Pontibacter liquoris: one gene and its partner. Each later gene encodes a partner of the first gene's protein in a complex. Links are inferred from orthologs where the notes say so. Each region holds a gene or a part of one and is shown on either strand. Other genes may lie near its edges.

Region 1 (3,389 bases):
GAAACAGATTGGAAGCGTCGGCTTCTATGCCCGGGCAGGTGCTGGTTGGGTCGTAGGGGCAGGCGCGCTCAAAGGCCAGGTATAGGTTGGCGTTTTGGCGTATCAGTATAATGCCTTTGTAACCGCCCTGCAGATACACATAGCCGCCGTCCTGGCGCAGTTCCGGGTATTGGAGGCTGCCGACGTTGATCTGCACGCTCACCGGCACTGTGGGTATGGCCGGGCCGCTGCTGCTGTCTTTGCAGCCTGCCAGTAGCGCTAGCAGGAGTGATAAAGCTATCCAGAGTTTACTCATAATTATAAAAGCCTTTGCCTGACTTGCGACCATGATGGCCAGCATCCACTTTCTGCTGTTGAATGCGGCTTGGCCGGAACTTCGGATCGTAATGGAAGGCCTCGAACATGGCAGTCGTCACAGAATAGTTTGTATCCACCCCAATCAGGTCCATCAACTCAAAAGGGCCCATTTTAAAGCCGCTCGCTTGCAGCAGCTTGTCGATGGTTGCCACATCAGCTACGCCTTCTTCCAGCAGCTTCAGGGCTTCCACATAATAATGACGGGCTACGCGGTTCACGATAAAACCTGGCGAGTCTTTGGCCATAACAGGCGTTTTGCCCAGCTTCCGGGCCAGTTGCTGTATGGTATTTTTTACTTGCGGCGAGGTAGCAGCGCCGGAGATCACCTCCACCAGTTTCATGATGGGAGCGGGGTTAAAAAAGTGCATGCCCACCACGCGCTCGGGGTGCGGCACGGCGCCGGCAATACGCGTGATTGGGATAGAGGACGTGTTAGAGGCAAGTATGGTTTGCGGACTGTTGATGGCGGCCAGCTCCTTAAAAATGCTTTGCTTTACCTCCAGCCGTTCCACCACCGCTTCGATGATCACATCGCAGCTTAACTGCAGCGTATCGCCTGTAAAAGAAAGGTTGCCGAGAGTCGTTTGCTTGTCGGCTTCCGTGAGTTTGCCGCGTGCAATGCCTTTAGCCAGGTTCTCAGTAGTCGTCTGCTGCGCCTTTTCCAGCACCTGGGCATTGATGTCGAACAGGATGGTTTTGTAGCCGGCCAGCGCACAGATCTGCGCAATGCCCTGCCCCATGGTGCCAGCACCCACTACGCCGATCGTTTTTATCTCCTCCAGGGTCATCTGGTGAATGGTTACATTGTTAAATGGTTAAATGGCTGGATTGATGTAAAGCTTGGCTATACTTGAAGAATTAACTACCAGCGAAGCCCAACAATTAAACAATGCAGCAATCCAACAATTAAATAACGCCTTCAAACTGGCGCAGGAACCGCACGTCGTTCTCGGTGAACAGGCGCAGGTCCTTTATCTGGTATTTGAGCATCGTAATGCGCTCAATGCCCATGCCAAAAGCAAAACCCGAGTATTCCTGCGGATCGATGCCGCTGCTTTCCAGCACGGCCGGGTCTACCATGCCTGAGCCGCCAATCTCTACCCAACCGGTATGTTTGCAGATGTTGCACCCCTCGCCTTTGCAGATGAGGCAGGTGATGTCGATCTCCGCGCTAGGCTCGGTGAACGGGAAAAAAGACGGACGGAAGCGCACCTGCGTGTCCTGCCCGAACATCTCTTTGGCAAAGTAATACAGCGTCTGCTTCAGATCGGCAAAGCTCACGTTTTTATCTACATACAAGCCCTCTACCTGGTGGAACACCATGTGTGCCCGCGCCGAAATAGCTTCGTTGCGGTACACGCGGCCCGGCATAATGCTGCGCAGCGGCGGCTTTTGTGTTTCCATCAGGCGCACCTGCACGGTAGACGTATGGGTGCGCAGCAACTGCTGGCGGTCGGCGCTCAGGAAAAAGGTGTCCTGCATTTCGCGTGCCGGGTGGTTTTCCGGGAAGTTCAGGGCCGAGAAGTTATGCCAGTCGTCCTCCATCTCCGGTCCTTCGGACACGTTAAAGCCAATGCGCTCAAAAATGCGCACGATCTCGCGGCGCACCAGTGAGAGCGGGTGACGGGTGCCCAGCGTGTTGGGCACAGGGGGCAGGCTAAAGTCAAATGCCTGCTCGCCGGCGTTGCCGGCTGCGGCGCTGGCCAGTTGCTCCTGCGCCTGGTCAAAACGTTCCTGGGCGCGGTTCTTCAGGCTGTTGAGTTCCTGGCCCACCTGGCGGCGCTGCTCCGGCGCCACCTGCTTCAGGTTATCAAACAGGTCGGCAATGCGGCCTTTGCGGCCCATGTAGGCAATGCGGAACTGCTCCAGTTCGGAGGCATTGTTCAGCGCTGCGGCCTCCAGCTCTTGTGCTACTTGTTGTATCTTCTCCACCATCATATGCAAAGATAATAATTTGCTGCTTTTAACTTCATGCTTGCCGGGCGTGTTTCTGCAATAGCTGTTTTCCGGTTTGTAGCTGCCAGGCGCCCGTTGGGCGGCTAAAAGAGCGGGTTGCTCCAAAATAATTTTAAGGCGCCAGGTTATTCAGCACCTTTACGTTAGCAAACGGCTGCTGCCCTCCTGCAAGTATACGCGCAGCGGGCGGCGAATGCCGGGCCTGCCAAGTTCGCCGGCAGTTTACCGACGCAGACCGGCCACTTACCGACTTTTTGCCCCGGCAAGCCTATTTGTCGTTGTGCTGCGCTATCTGCTGCCATACTTTTGAATCAGAAATTTAAACTATGACAAGTCATGAGAAATAAAGACTTTAACCCGTCGGAAAGGCAGTCAGGCAAAGTAGGCGGTGGCCTGGTGCTGGTAGTGATCGGTGTATTGCTGCTGGCTGCCAAAATGAATGTGTTCTTTTTCCCGCGCTGGGTATTTTCCTGGCAGATGCTGCTGATCGTGCTGGGCCTGTTCATGGGTTTCCGGCATTCGTTTCAGCGGCCGGGCTGGCTGGTGCTCATCGTGATCGGCACCGTTTTCCTGCTGGATGATTTCTTCTTTGTTCATTTTAGTATGCGGCATTTTTTCTGGCCTATCCTCATCATCGGCCTGGGGGTGTGGCTGATGGCGCGTCCTAAAAGACGACATACCTGGGGTAACCCTCCGGGAACCGGGCCATCCGGAAGTGACACCACCGGCTACTATCCCGACGTAGCTACTGGTGCTGCCCCGGCGGGCGATTACACCAACTATAGCGGCACGTATACCGCTCCTGATGCAGGGGCTTCGGAGCCCGTTCCTTCTGTGGAAGACTACGTGCGCACCACGGCTATTTTTGGCGGGGTGAAGAAAAATATCATTACCAAGAACTTTAAAGGCGGCGAGGTGGTGAGCGTATTCGGGGGCACCGAGCTGAACCTGATGCAGGCCGACATGCAATACCCGGTGGTGCTGGATACCACCCAGATCTTCGGGGGCACCAGCCTGATCGTGCCGCCGCACTGGCAGATAAAATCGGAAATGGTGGCCATTTTGGGAGGGATAGA
Region 2 (3,356 bases), on another replicon or contig:
TGCAGGTAAGCAATACACTTATCGATTTCTCTTATGTATTCGTTTAGTTTGAGCTTTAACTCTGTCGAATTTGCAGTGTTTCCTGCTATCGTGTCTACAATTTTAACAATATTCTCCTGATTTTGAAAATTTTTTATTTGCTGCTCTTTCTCGGCCACCTGTTCTTCCAGAGCCTGAATTTCTTCCTGGGCTTTGGCAAGGCGCTGCTGCACATCGGCATAGCGGTTGATCAGGCGGCGCAGCTTATCTTCAATATGCTGGAGCTGTTGTAGTTGCTTTTCTTTTGGCATAACACTATTTGCGGATAAAAGCTCCCAGTTGTTTCTCAAATTGTTGCATCAGGCGGTTCATCGTACTCTCGATCACCTTATCGGTCAGGGTTTGCTGGCGGTCCAGCAACGTAAAGCTGATGGCATAGGCCTTTTTACCGGCTTCTATTTTGTCGCCCTCGTACACGTCAAACACATTCACATCCTGCAGCAGCTTGCGCTCGGTGCGCAACGCGATCTGGCGGACTTGGTCGAAGGTAACATTTTTATCCAGCACCAGCGACAGATCGCGGCGCACTTCCGGATATTTAGGCAGCTCTTCGGCCGTCAGCTTGTCTTTATACTTTTTAAGCAGGTAATCCCAGTTCAGTTCGGCGTACCATACCTGCTCTTTCACTTCCATCTGCCGCGCTACAAGGGCATCCAGCGGACCAAGCTCAGCCAGCACCGTGCCGTTTTTGGTATACGCAATACCCTGCTGCAGGTAGCGGTTAGGCGCCAGTGGCTGCATCTCAAAATCGCCGGCGTTCAGCTTGCGCAGCACGTTCTGCACCACGCCTGCCAGGTCGTGGAAAGCAGTTTTTATACTTGGCTGCTTCCAGCTTTCGGCCGACACGTTGCCGGCCAGGTATAGGGCCAGCCGGCGACTTTCCTTGTATTCGCCTTCCAGCTTGCTGTATACTTTGCCCAATTCAAAAAGCTTCAGGTCGCGCTGGCGGCGGTTGATGTTGCGGCGCAGCACCTCCAGCCCCGAAAACACCATGCTCTTGCGCAACACGTCCAGGTCTTCGGAGTTATAGTTCACCACTTCCACCAACCCCGCTTCTTCCCCGTCCTGTGTATAGTAATTAGAGTTGGTAATGGAGTTGGTAATGATCTCGTGGAAGCCGTTATCGGCAATATAGCTCATGATAGCGTCAGTGATATCTTCCGGGTTTGGCCGCGGAAAGTTGGCCAGAAACGTGGACGACATGTGCTCGCTTACCGTGATGTTGTTAAAGCCATAGATACGCAGCACTTCTTCCACCACATCGGCCTCGCGGGTCACGTCCACCTTAAACGGTGGCACCGACAAGGTCAGGTGCGTTTCAGTTTCGCCGGTGATCGTGATGCCCAGGTCTGTGAGAATCGTTTTGATGCGCTCTGTGCCGATGTGCTGCCCGATCAGGCTGTGAATACGGGCTATACTTACCACAATCTCGCGGCTGCCGATCGGGTTGGGGTACACATCCACGATTTGGGATGAGACCTCGCCGCCGGCTACCTCCTGCACTAGCAGGGCCGCGCGCTTCAGCGCCGTGATGACCATGTCCGGATCGGTGCCCCGCTCAAAACGGAAAGAGGCATCTGTTTTCAGGCCGTGGGCCATGCCCGTGCGGCGCACCCAGTCCGGCGAGAAATATGCGCTTTCGATAAAGATACTTGTTGTTTCGGCCGATACCCCCGATTCTATCCCGCCAAATACGCCGCCAATCGCCATGGGCTCTTCGGCATTGCAGATCATCAGGTCGGTAGCCTGCAGCTTGCGCTCCACGCCATCCAGCGTTTTAAACACGGTGCCCTCGGCCACGGTTTTCACCACAATCTTCCCGCCTTTTATCTTGTCAGCGTCAAAGGCATGCAGCGGCTGGCCCAGTTCGTGCAGCACATAGTTGGTTACGTCCACCACGTTGTTAATGGGCGAGAGGCCGATGGCGCGCAGGCGCCGCTGCATCCACTCGGGCGAAGGGCCTACTTTTATACCTGAAACTGTTACCCCGGCATAGCGCGGGCAGGCAGCGGTATTTTCCACTTCCACGGTTATACTTCGGGAGGTATTGCTTACCCCGAAGGCTTCCACAGAAGGCAGTTCTGCTTTGGCACCGGTCAGGGCCTGTAGGTCGCGGGCCACGCCGTAATGCGAGGCGGCATCGGCCCGGTTCGGCGTCAGACCGATCTCGAACACTTTGTCGGAGTCCAGCCCGAAGAAGGCGGCGGCCGGTGTGCCGTTGGGCAGGTCGGTGTCCAGCACCATGATGCCCGCATGCGAGGTACCGATGCCAATTTCGTCCTCGGCGCAGATCATCCCTTCGGAAGCAGCGCCGCGTATTTTTGATTTCTTGATCTTAAAAGGTTCGCCGCCCGTGGGGTACAGCGTGCTGTTAACAGTAGCCACCACCACGCGCTGCCCGGCGCCCACGTTGGGGGCGCCACACACGATCTGGCTCGGTGTGCCCGTGCCAATATCGACGGTGGTGATGCTGAGGCGGTCGGCATCCGGGTGGCGCTCGCAGGTGAGCACCTGCCCCAGCACAATGCCTTCCAGGCCGCCCTGCACCGCCTCGTACGTATGAATGCCCTCCACTTCGAGGCCTGCGCCCGTAAGTAAAGTGCCTATTTCCTCTGCAGGTTTGTCTATGTGGATCAGTTGTTTCAGCCAGTCGAACGAAATCAGCATGTTGTTTTCTGTTGTATGAAAGTATAACCGCCTTTAAAGCAGCTCCTGTTCTTCAAAATTAAGCATAATTCTGTTTAGTGGCGCAAGGCCAGGAAAAATGTCTGAAAGAAGGGTTGCTGGGGAGTAACAGGCTATTGCCGTTTTATGCTGAGGTGTGCTTTCGGTTATAGTTGGCAGCTTGGGGTTGCTGTGGTAGTTTATACTAGTTGGTATATTCGGTAGCCGCTGGTTGATGCTTCGTTTTACTTTTGGTTATACTTGGTAGTGGCTGTAGATGCTGCTCTATAACTTAGGCTATACTTGGTAGCTAGGTGTATTCCTACGTTTTATAGCTAGTTTGGCTATACTTACTAGCTGCTTGTATTGCTCAGTTTTATACTTGCCTTATTTGATTTTTGACTTTGGTGCGCTCCAAGCCCGCGAGGGCTTGTCCTTTGGCATCGCACTGTGGCGTGAAGCTGCTCCTCGCTACGCTGCGGGCTGCCCTGACGGGCACCGCAACACACCAAGGCGCTCAACCCAAGGACTGGGAAGATTTCGATAGCAGCTGCCTTTGCTTGTGGATACCCCTGTAGGGCAGGTCGCGACCTGTCCGCACGATGGCAGCTGCTATGAAAGTATAGCTGAAGTACAAGTATAAACCTGCTCTC

What was found. The genes of interacting proteins can lie anywhere in the genome.
Region 2: the proteins of LWL52_RS14610 (region 1) and pheT are in contact, whole or in part, in a crystal structure (PDB 6P24), measured with the Escherichia coli proteins. The link is inferred for Pontibacter liquoris from one-to-one orthologs.

The regions. Positions count from the first base shown.
Region 1 is NZ_JALEBG010000002.1:283,240-286,628, reverse strand. Bases 279-3,110 are described here. They hold LWL52_RS14610 (phenylalanine--tRNA ligase subunit alpha), read right to left. Parts: upstream 2,293-3,110; coding sequence 1,264-2,292; downstream 279-1,263. Other genes in these bases: LWL52_RS14605 (LiaF transmembrane domain-containing protein), read left to right, coding at 2,650-3,110; LWL52_RS14615 (3-hydroxyacyl-CoA dehydrogenase NAD-binding domain-containing protein), read right to left, coding at 288-1,145; LWL52_RS14620 (hypothetical protein), read right to left, coding at 279-295. Outside these bases: more of LWL52_RS14620, read right to left, coding at 1-278; more of LWL52_RS14605, read left to right, coding at 3,111-3,389.
Region 2 is NZ_JALEBG010000001.1:261,099-264,454, reverse strand. Bases 1-3,078 are described here. They hold pheT (phenylalanine--tRNA ligase subunit beta), read right to left. Parts: upstream 2,707-3,078; coding sequence 295-2,706; downstream 1-294. Other genes in these bases: LWL52_RS01040 (hypothetical protein), read right to left, coding at 1-290.